Linked DNA regions of Actinocatenispora thailandica. The protein of the gene in region 1 binds, or shares a complex with, the protein of each later gene. Links are inferred from orthologs where the notes say so. Each region holds a gene or a part of one and is shown in the gene's direction. Other genes may lie near its edges.

What was found.
Region 2: rpsC (region 1) and rpsT share a complex: the UniProt entries of both Bacillus subtilis proteins name them as parts of the 30S ribosomal subunit. The link is inferred for Actinocatenispora thailandica from one-to-one orthologs.

What each region holds. Positions count from the first base shown.
Region 1 is NZ_AP023355.1:5,928,286-5,935,772, reverse strand. The notes cover bases 2,165-5,111. They hold rpsC (30S ribosomal protein S3), read left to right. Parts: upstream 2,165-3,193; coding sequence 3,194-4,030; downstream 4,031-5,111. Other genes in these bases: rplN (50S ribosomal protein L14), read left to right, coding at 5,051-5,111; rpsQ (30S ribosomal protein S17), read left to right, coding at 4,688-4,960; rpmC (50S ribosomal protein L29), read left to right, coding at 4,458-4,688; rpsS (30S ribosomal protein S19), read left to right, coding at 2,288-2,569; rplB (50S ribosomal protein L2), read left to right, coding at 2,165-2,279. In the rest of the region: rplC (50S ribosomal protein L3), read left to right, coding at 1-421; rplD (50S ribosomal protein L4), read left to right, coding at 418-1,080; rplW (50S ribosomal protein L23), read left to right, coding at 1,077-1,385; more of rplB, read left to right, coding at 1,443-2,164; more of rplN, read left to right, coding at 5,112-5,419; rplX (50S ribosomal protein L24), read left to right, coding at 5,424-5,738; rplE (50S ribosomal protein L5), read left to right, coding at 5,738-6,307; Athai_RS26480 (type Z 30S ribosomal protein S14), read left to right, coding at 6,309-6,494; rpsH (30S ribosomal protein S8), read left to right, coding at 6,566-6,973; rplF (50S ribosomal protein L6), read left to right, coding at 6,989-7,487. UniProt on the Bacillus subtilis protein: Binds the lower part of the 30S subunit head. Binds mRNA in the 70S ribosome, positioning it for translation.
Region 2 is NZ_AP023355.1:1,421,125-1,428,653, reverse strand. Bases 2,919-5,907 are described here. They hold rpsT (30S ribosomal protein S20), read left to right. Parts: upstream 2,919-4,274; coding sequence 4,275-4,541; downstream 4,542-5,907. Other genes in these bases: holA (DNA polymerase III subunit delta), read right to left, coding at 4,828-5,784; lepA (translation elongation factor 4), read right to left, coding at 2,919-3,887. Outside these bases: Athai_RS06380 (coiled-coil domain-containing protein), read right to left, coding at 1-767; Athai_RS06375 (dihydrofolate reductase family protein), read right to left, coding at 948-1,493; Athai_RS06370 (hypothetical protein), read right to left, coding at 1,586-1,948; more of lepA, read right to left, coding at 2,031-2,918; Athai_RS06350 (ComEC/Rec2 family competence protein), read right to left, coding at 6,026-7,529. UniProt on the Bacillus subtilis protein: Binds directly to 16S ribosomal RNA.

The sequences.
Region 1 (7,487 bases):
CGTCGTGGAGATCCGCACCAGTGATGCCGCCGAGTACGAGCTGGGCGCCGAGGTCACGCTGAGCGACTTCGAGGGCGTCCGCCTGGTCGACGTGACCGGCCGGACCAAGGGCAAGGGCTTCGCCGGTGTGATGAAGCGGCACGGCTTCCACGGCCTGAAGGCCTCGCACGGCGTCGAGCGCAAGCACCGCTCGCCGGGCTCGATCGGCGGCTGCGCCACTCCGGGCCGCGTCTTCAAGGGCGTGCGGATGGCTGGCCGGATGGGCTCCGACCGGTTCACCGCGCAGAACCTCTCGATCGTCGACGTCGACACGGAGAACAACCTCCTGCTGGTCAAGGGCGCGATCCCCGGCCCGGCGAACGGGCTGGTGCTGATCCGCACCGCGGCCAAGCAGGCGCTGCGCAAGGGCGGTGTCAAGTGACTGAGGTGAAGGTACTGGACCGCGAGGGCAAGGACGCCGGTTCGGCCGACCTGCCCGGCGACATCTTCGACGTCCAGGTGAACATCCCGCTGATGCACCAGGTCGTGGTGGCACAGCTGGCCGCGGCCCGGCAGGGTACGCACAAGGCCAAGACCCGCGGCGAGGTCGCCGGCGGCGGCAAGAAGCCGTACCGGCAGAAGGGCACCGGCCGGGCTCGTCAGGGCTCGACCCGCGCGCCGCAGTTCGCCGGTGGTGGCACCGTGCACGGCCCCGTACCGCGGGACTACACGCAGCGCACCCCGAAGAAGATGAAGCGCGCGGCGTTGCGCGGCGCGCTGTCCGACCGGGCGCGTGCCGAGCAGGTGTTCGTGGTCTCCTCGCTGGTCGAGGGCGACGCACCGAGCACCAAGAGCGCGCTGACCGCGCTGCGCCAGGTGACCAAGGCCGCCCGGGTGCTGGTCGTGGTCGCCCGCGAGGACGAGCTCACCTGGAAGAGCCTGCGCAACGCCCCCGAGGTGCACCTGCTCGCCGCGGACCAGCTCAACACGTACGACGTGCTGGTCAACGACGACGTGGTGTTCGTCGGCGACGCGCTGGACGAGTTCCTCGGCGTGCAGGGGCACGGTTCGGCCTCGGCGAGTGAGGAGGAGCAGGCATGAGTGGCGTGAGCTTCAACGACCCGCGCGACGTCATCGACCGGCCGGTCGTCTCGGAGAAGAGTTACGGCCTGCTGGACCAGAACAAGTACACGTTCCTGGTCCACCCGGACTCGAACAAGACGCAGATCAAGATCGCGATCCAGCAGATCTTCAACGTGAAGGTGCTGTCGGTCAACACGATCAACCGGCAGGGCAAGCGCAAGCGCACCCGGACCGGTTTCGGGAAGCGCAAGGACACCAAGCGGGCGATCGTGACCCTCGCTCCGGGCGACCGGATCGAGGCGTTCGGCGGCCCGGTTTCCTGACAGCGGCGCGCCGGTACCGAATCTGATGGACACCGGCCTTGAGGTAGAGAGAGAACGATGGGCATCCGCAAGTACAAGCCGACCACGCCGGGTCGTCGCGGCTCGTCCGTGGCCGACTTCGCGGAAATCACGCGAAGCACGCCGGAGAAGTCGCTGCTGCGTCCGCTGCACAACAAGGGCGGTCGCAACGCGCAGGGCAAGATCACCCAGCGTCGGCAGGGTGGTGGGCACAAGCGGCAGTACCGCCTGATCGACTTCCGTCGCAACGACAAGGACGGCATCCCGGCCAAGGTCGCGCACATCGAGTACGACCCGAACCGCACCGCCCGCATCGCGCTGCTGCACTTCGCCGACGGCACCAAGCGCTACATCCTGGCTCCTCGCGGGCTCGGCCAGGGCGCGCGGGTCGAGTCCGGCCCGGCCGCCGACATCCAGCCCGGCAACAACAAGCCGCTGCGCAACATCCCGGTCGGTACCACGGTGCACGCCGTGGAACTGCGGCCCGGCGGTGGCGCGAAGCTGGGCCGGTCCGCCGGCGCCAGCATCCAGCTGCAGGCCAAGGAGGGCATGTACGCCACGCTGCGGCTGCCTTCCGGTGAGACCCGGATGGTCGACGTGCGGTGCCGCGCCACGATCGGCGAGGTCGGCAACGCCGAGCAGTCGAACATCAACTGGGGCAAGGCCGGCCGGATGCGCTGGAAGGGCCGGCGGCCGAAGGTTCGTGGTGTCGCGATGAACCCGGTTGACCACCCGCACGGCGGTGGTGAGGGCAAGACCTCCGGTGGTCGTAACCCGGTCAACCCGAACGGTAAGCCCGAGGGCCGGACCCGGCGTCAGGGCAAGGAGTCCGACCGGCTCATCGTCCGTCGTCGTTACGCCAACCGGAAGCGCTAGGAGTAGGGATGCCTCGCAGCCTCAAGAAGGGCCCGTTCGTCGACGACCACCTGATGAAGAAGGTGGAAGTCCAGAACGACAAGGGCACCAAGAACGTCATCAAGACCTGGTCTCGCCGGTCCACGATCACGCCCGAGATGCTCGGCCACACGATCGCGGTGCACAACGGCCGCAAGCACATCCCGGTGTTCATCACCGAGGCGATGGTCGGGCACAAGCTCGGCGAGTTCGCGTTGACCCGGACGTTCAAGGGTCACGAGAAGGACGACAGGAAGAGCCGGCGTCGCTGACCTGCGGGTCGCCCAATGACGCTGACGTACGAATCGATACGAGGAAACGAGCAAGGGGACAGCGATGCCAACTAAGGGCGACGCTACTGCGCCTCCCGGCGCGCGGGCGGTTGCGCGACACGTGCGCACCTCGCCGATGAAGGCGCGCCGTGTGGTCAACCTCGTTCGCGGGATGTCCGCGAAGGAGGCCCTCACGGTGCTCAAGTTCGCCCCCCAGGCAGCCAGCGAGCCGGTCTACAAGGTGGTTGCCTCCGCGATCGCCAACGCCGAGAACAACGAGCGGCTGGACCCGGATTCGTTGCTCATCAGCGAGGCGTACGTCGACGAGGGGCCGACACTGCGGCGCTTCCGTCCGCGTGCCCAGGGTCGGGCGTACCGGATCCGCAAGCGCACCTGCCACATCACGATCGTGGTGGAGAGCGTGCAGGCGGCGCCGGCGGACCGGAAGGGCGCCAAGAAGGCGGCGGCGAAGAAGGCCGCGCCGGCGAAGAAGGCGGCCGAGCCGGCGGCGAGCGCCGAGGGCGAGGCTACGACGGCCGCGGCGGCAGAAGCCACGACGTCGGCAGCTACGACGGCCTCCGCGGAGAAGAACGCGTCGGCCGGCGAGAAGGAGAGCGCGGAGTAATGGGTCAGAAGGTCCACCCGCACGGGTTCCGGCTCGGTATCAGCACCGACTGGACCTCCCGGTGGTACGCGGACAAGCTGTACAAGGACTACGTCGCCGAGGATGTCAAGATCCGTCGGATGATCTCCGGTGGCCTGGAGCGGGCCGGTATCTCCCGGGTCGACATCGAGCGCACCCGGGACCGGGTCCGCGTCGACATCCACTCCGCGCGGCCCGGCATCGTCATCGGCCGCAAGGGCGCCGAGGCGGACCGCATCCGCGGTGAGCTGGAGAAGCTGACGAAGAAGCAGATCCAGCTCAACATCCTCGAGGTCAAGAACCCCGAGTCGGACGCGCAGCTCGTCGCGCAGGGCATCGCCGAGCAGCTGGCCCAGCGGGTCGCGTTCCGGCGGGCGATGCGCAAGGCGATCCAGTCGGCCATGCGCAACCCGCTGGTCAAGGGCATCCGGGTGCAGTGCGGCGGCCGCCTCGGCGGCGCCGAGATGTCCCGCTCGGAGTTCTACCGCGAGGGTCGGGTGCCGCTGCACACGCTGCGCGCCAACATCGACTACGGCTTCTTCGAGGCCCGGACGACCTTCGGCCGGATCGGTGTGAAGGTCTGGATCTACAAGGGCGAGGCCGTGCCCGGTCGCGAGCAGCCGGAGGTTCCGTCCGGTCGTCCGCGTCGGGACCGCAACGACCGTCCGCGGCGCACCCGTTCGGGTTCGTCCGGCACGACCGCCGGCGGTACCGAGGCGGGTCGCGCGGCTGCGGCCGAGCGTCATGGTGGTCGCCCGGCGCCCGAGCCGGCTGCAACGTCGACGGCCCCCGCGGCCGAGAAGAGTCAGGAGGGCTGAGCAATGCTGATTCCGCGTAAGCCCCGAAGGGCTTCCGGAAGCCGCATCACCCGACGCGCCGCGGCAAGTCCAAGGGCGGTACCCGGGTGGCGTTCGGTGAGTTCGGCATCCAGGCGCTGGAGCCGGCGTACGTGACGAACCGGCAGATCGAGGCCGCGCGTATCGCCATGACCCGGCACATCAAGCGTGGCGGCAAGGTCTGGATCACGATCTTCCCGGACCAGGCGCTGACGAAGAAGCCGGCCGAAACCCGGATGGGTTCCGGTAAGGGTTCGCCCGAGTGGTGGGTCGCCAACGTCAAGCCCGGCCGGGTGATGTTCGAGCTGTCGTTCCCGAACGAAGCGGTAGCGCGTGAGGCGCTGACCCGCGCGATCCACAAGCTTCCGATGAAGTGCCGGATCGTGAAGCGCGAAGTGGGTGAGGTCTGATGGCGGCTGGTACGCCTTCCGGTGAGCTGCGCGAGCTCGGCGACGAGGAGCTCGCGACGAAGCTCGGCGAGGCCAAGGCGGAGCTGTTCAACCTCCGCGTGCAGGGTGCCACCGGGCAGCTGGACAACAACCGTCGGCTCCAGGTGGTACGCCGGGAGATCGCCCGGATCTACACGATCATGCGTGAGCGCGAGCTCGGCCTCAGCGCTGCGCCCAGCGAGGTTGCGTGATGAGCGAGCAGACGACAGAGCAGCGTGGCCGCCGCAAGGTCCGTGAGGGCCTGGTGGTCAGCGACAAGATGGACAAGACCGTCGTGGTCGCCGTGGAAGACCGGGTCAAGCACCCGCTCTACGGCAAGGTCATGCGACGGACCAACAAGCTCAAGGCGCACGACGAGCAGAACCAGTGCGGTGTCGGCGACCGGGTGCGTCTGATGGAGACGCGTCCGCAGTCGGCGACGAAGCGGTGGCGGATCGTCGAGATCCTGGAGAAGGCCAAGTAAAGCGAGCCGCCGTGACCCGGAAACGGGCTGCGGCGGGACGTTCCGCCAGGCTTCGCGTCAGCGGAGGACCGGCAGACATCAGGAGTTGACGTGATTCAGCAGGAGTCGCGACTGCGCGTCGCCGACAACACGGGTGCCAGGCAGATTCTGTGCATCCGGGTGCTCGGCGGCTCCGGTCGGCGCTACGCGAGCATCGGCGACGTCATCGTGGCCACCGTCAAGGACGCGATCCCGGGCGCCGGTGTGAAGAAGGGCGACGTGGTCAAGGCCGTCGTCGTCCGCACCGCCAAGGAGAAGCGCCGGCCGGATGGCTCGTACATCCGCTTCGACGAGAACGCAGCGGTCCTGATCCGGGACGGCGGGGACCCTCGGGGTACCCGCATCTTCGGGCCGGTCGGCCGGGAACTGCGCGACAAGAAGTTCATGAAGATCATCTCCCTGGCACCGGAGGTGTTGTAGGACCATGAAGGTCAAAAAGGGCGACACGGTCCTCGTCATCGCCGGCAAGGACCGGGGCGCGAAGGGCAAGGTCATTGCGGCCTACCCGGAGCAGAACCGGGTTCTCGTCGAGGGCGTGAACCGAGTCAAGAAGCACACGAAGATCCAGACGTCCCAGCGCGGTTCCCAGAGTGGTGGCATCGTCACCCAGGAGGCGTCGATCCACGTCAGCAACGTGATGGTGGTCGACGGCGACGGGAACGCGACCCGTGTGGGTTACCGCAAGGACGAGTCCGGGCGCAACGTGCGGATCTCCCGGCGCTCCAAGAAGGACCTGTGATGTCGACGGCAACTGATGAGAAGGTCACCCCGCGCCTGAAGGAGCGGTACCGGGCGGAGATCGCGGGCGGGATGGTCGAGAAGTTCGGCTACACCAACCCGATGACGGTTCCCGGTCTGGTGAAGATCGTCGTCAACATGGGTGTCGGCGACGCGGCCCGGGACGCCAAGCTGATCGACGGTGCGGTGCGCGACCTGACCGCGATCACCGGCCAGAAGCCGCTGGTGCGTCGGGCGAAGAAGTCGATCGCGCAGTTCAAGCTGCGTGAGGGGATGCCGATCGGCGCGAAGGTGACGCTGCGCGGCGACCGGATGTGGGAGTTCCTGGACCGGCTGCTGTCGATCTCGCTCCCGCGCATCCGTGACTTCCGCGGCCTGTCGGCGAAGCAGTTCGACGGGCACGGCAACTACACGTTCGGTCTCACCGAGCAGTCGGTCTTCCACGAGATCGACCAGGACAAGATCGACCGTGTGCGCGGTATGGACATCACCGTGGTGACGTCCGCAACGACCGACGAGGAGGGCCGGCACCTGTTGCGGCTGCTGGGCTTCCCGTTCAAGGAGAACTGACATGGCCAAGAAGGCGCTAGTCATCAAGGCGGCGCGGAAGCCGAAGTTCTCCGCGCGTGCGTACACTCGCTGCCAGCGTTGCGGTCGCCCGCGGGCGGTCTACCGCAAGTTCGGGCTGTGCCGGGTGTGCATCCGTGAGATGGCGCACCGCGGCGAGCTTCCCGGTGTGTCCAAGGCGTCCTGGTAACAGCCGACGCTGGATAAGCAACGCCACAGGCCCGTGAGGCGGGAACCGGGGCGAGGAAGGCACCACATCACATGACGATGACCGATCCGATCGCAGACATGTTGACCCGTCTGCGTAACGGCAACCAGGCATACCACGATGTCGTGGCGATGCCCTACTCGAAGATCAAGGCGAACATCGCCGAGGTCCTCAAGCAGGAGGGCTACGTCACGGGCTGGTCCGTCGAGGAACCGGCCGAGGGTACCGTCGGCAAGAAGCTGAGCGTCGAGCTGAAGTTCGGCCAGAACCGGGAGCGCAGCCTCGCCGGTATCCGTCGGGTCTCCAAGCCGGGCCTGCGGGTGTATGCGAAGGCAGACGAGCTGCCCCGGGTGCTCGGCGGTCTGGGCGTCGCGATCATCTCGACGTCGCAGGGGCTGCTGACCGACAGGCAGGCTCGCAAGCGCGGCGTGGGCGGGGAAGTCCTCGCCTACGTCTGGTAAGGGAGTTGCTGAGCCATGTCTCGGATTGGACGTAAGCCGATCCCGGTCCCGGCCGGTGTGGACGTCAAGATCGACGGCGCCACGGTCGCGGTCAAGGGCCCGAAGGGCGAGCTGTCGCACACGCTCGTCGAACCGATCACCGCACGCGTCGAAGACGGCACCATCTACGTGGAGCGGCCGAACGACGAGCGTCGTTCGCGCGCCCTGCACGGGCTGTGCCGGACGCTGGTGAACAACCTGGTCGTCGGTGTGACGACCGGATACGAGAAGGTGCTGGAGATCCAGGGCACCGGTTACCGGGTGCAGGCCAAGGGCCAGGACCTGGAGTTCGCGCTCGGGTTCTCGCACCCGGTCGTGGTTTCGGCGCCGGCCGGCATCACGTTCAGCGTGCAGAAGCCGACCCAGCTGACGGTCTCGGGCATCGACAAGCAGCAGGTCGGTGAGATCGCGGCGAACATCCGCAAGATCCGGCCGCCGGAGCCGTACAAGGGCAAGGGTGTGCGGTACCAGGGCG
Region 2 (7,529 bases), 4.5 Mb from region 1 along the record:
CCACCGTCCTCGTTCGCGCGGTAGCAGGACGTGTAGCGGGTGTAGCCGGCCTTGCGCGCCTCCTGGTACGCGTGCAGCATGCGCGGCGTGATGCACCCGTCGGTGGTGGGATCGTCCACCGAGCACGACTCGGGGGGCCAGCTGCCGTCCGGATTGCGCGGCGCCGGGTCGGCCGAGGCGGACTGGCCGCCGTACCCGCTGGAGGAACCGGAGCTGATCTTGTCCACGGCCTTCTGCGCCGCATCCCGGCTCTTCTTCAGGTCGGCGACCTGACTGCGCTGCTTGGCCGCGGTGTCCGCGAGTTCCTGCTGCTGCTTCTTCTGGTCCCGCCGCGCCGCGACCAGCGCGTCGATCTTCCTGGTGTCCTGCCGGCCCAGGTAGGTCAGGGTGTCGGCCATGGCCAGCAGATCGGTGCTGCCCTGCTGGTCCAGGGCGAGCGTGAGCAGGCTGGTCGGGCCCTGCCGGTACCGCACCGCGGCGATCTTGCCGACCTCGTCGGACAGCGTGTCGACGGTGTGGTTGGTCGACGCGATCTTCTTCGTCAGCTGCTTCTGCTTCTTCTTGGTGGCGTCCAGCTTCGCCTTCGCGTTGTTGTACTTGCGTGCCGCGGCGTCGAGCTTCTTGTACACCGAGGAGCTGCCGCCCTCGTCCGGGGCGGCCGTCGCCGGCCCCGGGACCACCAGCACCGCGCCGACGACGGCGAGCACCACCACCATGACCGGCCACCACGCCCGCACACCGCGCGGGACCTCGCGCCGTACCGTCACCTGCCACACCCCCACCGACCACCGCGGTTCGCACCGGCACCACAGGCTACCGGCAGGTGAGTCAACGGCAAAAAGCGATCACCGAGCGTATCGGGGCGAACACATCGAAGCGACGGGATGATCCACAGTGGACGAGAGGAAACCGTCCACTGTGGACCCAAGCGGGGGCCGGGCAGCCCGTCACGGCGCCGTGTAGGTCAGGTGCACCACGCCACTGTCGTACGACTCGCAGCCGGCCAGGGCGAGCTTCGCCGGCCCGGCAGCCTCCGGGAACAGCCGCAGACCGCCACCCAGCGCGAGCGGGAAGACGAACAGGTGCAGCTCGTCGACCAGCCCGTCGGCGAGCATCGCCCGCACCAACCGGCCGCTACCGCTGACATAGATCCCGCCGGCCACCCGGTCCTTGAGCTGCCGGATCGTCTCCGGCCGGTACGGCCCGAGCACCGTCGAGTTGCGCCAGTCGGCGTGCGTCATGGTGCCCGACACCACGTACTTCGGGGTGTCGTTGAAGAACGGCGCACCCGGGTCGTCGTCCGCGGTCCGGGTCGACCAGGCCGGCGCGAAACCCTCGTAGGTGGTGCGGCCCAGCAGGATCGCCTCGCAGTTGGCCATCATCCCGCCGATCGCCTCGCCCATCTTCGGGTCGAACGGGTAGTCCATCGTCCAGGTCGGCTCGGACATGATGCCGTCGATCGTGATGAACTCGTGTACCCCGATGGTCCCCATCGTCGCCCTCCGCGTAGTGGTTGGTTCTGTACACCCGTGTCGACGGCCTGCGGGGCGCGAACTCATCGGTACCCGCGCCACCGGTGCCGGCGCTACTGCCCGAACGAATACCGCAGGTCCGCGTTGATCAGCTCGTTGAGCCGCTTGCGCAGATGGCCGAGCAGCGCGGAATCCGGCGCCGGGTCGGCGACCAGCAGCGTCCAGCGCACGTCGCTGCCGGCCCCGGAGGCGTCCACGGCGATGTCGAACCGCACCCTGGCGTCCGGGCGCCGGCCCCACAGCGAGGACCAGACCACCAGCCCCGGCGGGTCGGCCTCGACCAGCCGCGGTGCCCGCTCGTCGCCGAGCAGTCGCAGCCACCGCCGGGTTGGATCACGGTCCGGCTCGAGCAGAGCCTCGTACACCACCCTGGGCGGCGCCGGCTGCCCTCGACGCCGACTACCGACCTCCAACATCCGCCCAGTCTACGGGTCGACCCCGGTACCGCTCGTCGCCCCGGCGGCGGCCCTCGTCCCTCCGAAGTGGACAGGCGGCGGGCTACTTCTTCGGCTGCTCCGGGCCATCCGAGGTCGACAACGCGGCGATGAACGCCTCCTGGGGTACCTCGACGCGGCCCACCATCTTCATCCGCTTCTTGCCTTCCTTCTGCTTCTCCAGCAGCTTGCGCTTACGGGTGATGTCACCGCCGTAGCACTTGGCGAGCACGTCCTTGCGCATCGCGCGGATGTTCTCCCGCGCGATGATCTTCGTACCGATCGCGGCCTGGATCGGCACCTCGAACTGCTGCCGCGGGATCAGCTTGCGCAGCTTGGTGGTCAGCTGCACGCCGTACGCGTACGCCTTGTCCCGGTGCACGATCGCGCTGAACGCGTCGACCGGCTCGGAGTTGAGCAGGATGTCGACCTTCACCAGGTCGGCGGACTGCTCGCCGGACGGCTCGTAGTCCAGCGAGGCGTACCCGCGGGTGCGCGACTTGAGCTGGTCGAAGAAGTCGAAAATGATCTCCGCCAGCGGCAGCGTGTAGCGCAGCTCCACCCGGTCGGCGGACAGGTAGTCCATCCCGAGCAGCTTGCCGCGACGGTTCTGGCAGATCTCCATCACGGCACCGACGAAGTCGTTGGGTGTCAGCACGGTGGCGCGCACCACCGGCTCGTGGACCGCGGCGACCTTGCCCGTCGGGTACTCGCTCGGGTTGGTCACCGTGTGCTCGGTGTTGTCCTCCAGCTCGACCCGGTAGACCACGTTGGGTGCGGTGGAGATCAGGTCGAGATTGAACTCGCGCTCCAGCCGCTCCCGGATGATCTCCAGGTGCAGCAGACCGAGGAAGCCGCAGCGGAAACCGAACCCGAGCGCCGCGGAGGTCTCCGGCTCGTACGCCAGGGCGGCGTCGTTGAGCTTCAACTTGTCCAGCGCGTCACGCAGCGCCGGGTAGTCCGAGCCGTCGATCGGATAGAGCCCGGAATAGACCATCGGCTTCGGATCCGAGTAGCCGCCGAGCGGCTCGGCCGCCGGCCGGGCCAGCGCGGTCACCGTGTCACCGACCTTCGACTGCCGGACGTCCTTGACCCCGGTGATCAGGTAGCCCACCTCACCGACCCCCAGCGCCGGCGACTTGGTCGGCTCCGGCGAGATGACGCCGAGTTCCAGCAGCTCGTGGGTGGCGCCGGTGGACATCATCGTCAACCGGTCCCGGGCCTCGATCCGGCCGTCGACCATCCGCACGTAGGTGACCACCCCGCGGTAGATGTCGTACACCGAGTCGAAGATCAACGCCCGCGGCGGCCCGTCCGGGTCGCCGGTCGGCGGGGTGAACTGGCGGACGATCTCGTCCAACAGCTCCGGCACACCCTCGCCGGTCTTGCCGGACACCCGCAGGCAGTCCGCCGGGTCGCCGCCGATCAGGTGCGCGATCTCCTCGGCGTACTTCTCCGGCTGCGCGGCCGGCAGGTCGATCTTGTTCAGCACCGGGATGACGTGCAGGTCGTTCTCCAGCGCCAGGTACAGGTTGGCGAGCGTCTGCGCCTCGATCCCCTGCGCCGCGTCGACCAGCAGCACCGCACCCTCGCAGGCGGCCAGGCTGCGGGACACCTCGTAGGTGAAGTCGACGTGCCCGGGGGTGTCGATCATGTTCAGCACGTACGGCTCGCCGGCCAGGTCGCCCTCGCGCACGGTCCACGGCATCCGGACCGCCTGGGACTTGATCGTGATGCCACGCTCGCGCTCGATGTCCATCCGGTCGAGGTACTGCGCGCGCATCTGTCGCTGGTCGACCACGCCGGTCAGTTGCAGCATCCGGTCGGCCAGGGTGGACTTGCCGTGGTCGATGTGCGCGATGATGCAGAAGTTGCGGATCCGCTGCGGATCCGTGACACCGGGATCGAGCTGGTGTGGCACGCGGAGTCCGTTCTGTTCGAGGCACGTCGTGGGTCTCGGGCACGCCGTGGCCGGTCGGCGGTACCGGCGCCACCGGGGCTGGCGTGCCGGCGCCGTCCATGCTCCCACGGCCGGCGGACCGCGCACCCGGCAGCGGCGCGGTGCCGCCGCGCGGCACCCGACCAACCCGGATCCAGGGCACGAATGCCGCATTCACCGCACAATCGGCCGGGCCACGTCGGCACCACCCCACACCGTACCGACCGGGCGGGCGCACGGCCGCTGCGACCGCGGGCGAAGCGGCTGGTAGCCTGATCCTTCGTGTGTGCCGCCGCGTCATGGACGCGCGCGCACTATCTGCCAGCAGGCAGACCCCGACCCGTACCGACCAAGACTGAAGGCTGTCGCGTGGCGAACATCAAGTCCCAGATCAAGCGCAACCGGCAGAACGAGAAGCGCCGCCAGCGCAACAAGGCGGTCAAGTCGTCGCTGAAGACGGCGATTCGCTCGTTCCATGAGGCGGCCAACGCCGGCGACTCGGCGAAGGCCGAGACCGCCCTGCGTGACGCGTCGCGCAAGCTGGACAAGGCCGTGAGCAAGGGCGTCATCCACAAGAACCAGGCGGCGAACCGCAAGTCGGCCATCGCCAAGCAGTTCCAGCAGATCTCCGCCTGACGGCGGCGAGGCGCCAAGCACGCCCAGCGGGGCCCGCCGACATCGCTCCAATGTTCGGCGACCCCGCTTTTGGCGTACCCGCCCGACGCCGTCGCTGCTCGGCACGTGGGCGCCCTGCTCCTGCCGGTTCGCGTCGCTCGTGCCGCACGGTTCCCGCCGGCGGTACGGCGCCCCGCCGCGCGCCGTCCGAGCGCCGCCAAACCACCAGCGAGGCAGCGAGGCAGCGAGGCAGCGAGGCAGCGAGGCAGCGAGGCAGCGAGGCAGCGAGGCGAGTCTGGCGGGCGGCTCAGCGACCGCGGGCACCGGCCACCGCGAGGATGGCCCGTTCCAGCGCGTACCCCCTGTTGTCCGCACCGCCCTTGACCTCGGCATTGGCCGCGGCGGCGGCGTGCATCGCCGCGGCCAGCCCCTCCGGTGACCAGCCTCGCGCCTGCCGCTGAGCCCGCTCGATCTTCCAGGCCGGCATGCCCAGCTTCGATGCCAACTGGTACGGATTACCGCGCACGCCGGCAACCCGAGACACCGTGCGCACCCCGTCGGCCAGCGCGTCCGCGATCGGCACCGGGTCGACGCCGATCGCGAGCGCCCAGCGCAACGATTCCAGTGCCGCGGCCAAGTCGCCCACCATGGCGGCGTCCGCCACCGTGAACCCGGTCACCTCCGATCGCCCCTGGTAGTAGCGGTTGACGATGTCGACGGTGAGGCGCCCGCCGGTGTCGGCGACCAGCTGCGCGCAGGCGGACGCAAGCTCCCGCAGGTCGTTGCCGACCGCCGAGATCAACGCCTCCGCGGCGTCCTCCGGGCAGCGACCGCCCAGACCTCGCACCTCGTCACGCACGAAGCCGACCCGCTCCCGCGGCCGGGTGATCCGCGCGGCGCGCACCACCTCGACGCCCGCCTTCTGCAGCCCGTCCGCGAGCGCCTTGCCTTTGTTCCCGCCGGCATGCGTCAACACCAGGCAGACGTCGTCGGCCGGCGCGGCCGCGTAGCCGAGCAGCGCCGCGGCCAGGTCCTTCTTGGCGTCCTGGGCACCACGAATCACCACGACCTGTCGCCCCCCGAACAGCGATGGGCTGGTCAACGCCGCCAGCTCACCGGCGGTGAGGGCGTTCGCGTCCCGCTCGGTGGGCTGCGCGTCCGGCTCGATCGCCCGGACCGCGGCGACCACGTCGGACACCGCGCGCGCGGCGAGCAACTCCTCGTCACCGAGGACCAGGCGAATCAGCGGTGGTGTCTGGCTCACGGACCCATCCTGGCACGTCCCCGACCGCCCGGGTCCCGGCAGTCGACCCGCCGGGCGCTGTTCGGCATCCGCGACACCCGGCCACGTGCCGCCCCGAGCAGCCGCCCGTCACGGCACCCGGCCACCCCGCCCGACGTGACGCCGCGCGTAGCCGCTCTTCACGGCGGCACCCGGCCATCCGCCGCCGCGAGCGGCCGCCCTTCACGGCGCCCGGCCAGACGTGACTCCGTGAGTAGCCGGATCAGGCGGCATCCGATGATCCCCGCCAGCCGTGGCGCCGCACGCCGCCGCCCTTCGCGGCGCCCGGCCACGTCGCCCGACGTGGCGCCACGAGCGTCGAGACCGCGCGACACACGGCCACCCCGACCGGCACGACACCGGGTCGGGTCGCCCCCGCGCGCGTCCCCGCCCTGCGCCGTCGAGCCGCTCCGAAGCCACGCAATGCCGCGATCGTTCGATACCCCGTTCCCCGGCGGCAGCCCGGGCCCCGGCGGCGCGGCGAACGGCGTGCAGGCCGAGTCACCGCGGGTGGCAGCGCCCGGGCACTCGGCGGCGCACGGCCCGGGGGCGGTCCCCGCCGGGCCACCGCCAGGCCACGACCGGTATCGACGACCGCCACGTCACCGTCCCGGTCGGTGCGCACCACCCGGATGCCGGCCGCGGTGATCCTCGCCAGCAGGCCAGGGTTCGGGTGCCCGTAGTCGTTGTCGACACCGACCGAGACGACCGCGACCTTCGGCCCCACCGCGGCGACGAAGTCCGGATCCTGGTGGACGCTTCCGTGATGCGGAACCTTCAGCACGTCGGCGTGCAGTGGTGCACCGTCGACCCGCAGCTCCTGCTGGAGTTCCGGGCCGGCGTCGCCGGTCAGCAAGATCGATACCGACCCGGCCACGGCCCGGAGCACCACGCAGTTGTTGTTGGTGTCGGACTCGGTGCCGGTCATCGGCTCCGGCGGGCCGAGCGCGGTCAGCGCCAGGCCACCCGCTCGGTAACGCCAGCCGGGCGGGACCGGGAACGGCCGCAGTCCGTGCGCGCCGGCGGCGCGCTCGACCCGGGCCCTGCCCCCGTTCGTACCGCGGAAACGGGAAACCCCGACCGCGCCGACCTGCCGGCCGTCGAAGACGCCGGCGACGCCGCCGACGTGGTCGGCGTCGTCGTGGGTGAACACCAACAACGGCACGGACCGGATGCCGAGCCGGCGCAGGCACCCGTCGATCGCGGTCGGCTCCGGTCCGGCATCGACGACCACGGCCTGTCCGGGGGCGGCCCGAAGCACCAGCCCGTCACCCTGGCCGACGTCGCAGGCGACGAACACCCACCGATCCGGCGGCCAGCCGCCGGCGAGCCACCGCACCGGCGCGGCGCCCGCCACCACGCAGATCACCACGACCAGCAGCAGCCGGCGCGCCGTGCGATGGCCGGCAACCACGACCGCGGCGACCAGGATCACGGCGAGCAGTACGGCGCCGAGCACACCCACCGGCCACGGCAGGGTGGCGGCGGGTGCGCCCGCGACGCCGTGCGCGACCAGCACCAGCCAGCGGCACGGCCAGTCGGCGAGCCAGGCAAGGGCATGTGCCGCCGTCGGCGACACAGGTGAGGCGATCGCCGCGGCCAGCCCCAGCACGGTGGCCGGTGCGACCGCGGGTTCGGCGAGCACGTTGGCCGGCACGGCGAGAAGGCCGACGGTGCCGGCGAAGCCCGCGATCACCGGCGCGCAGGCCACGTGTGCGGCGGTGGAC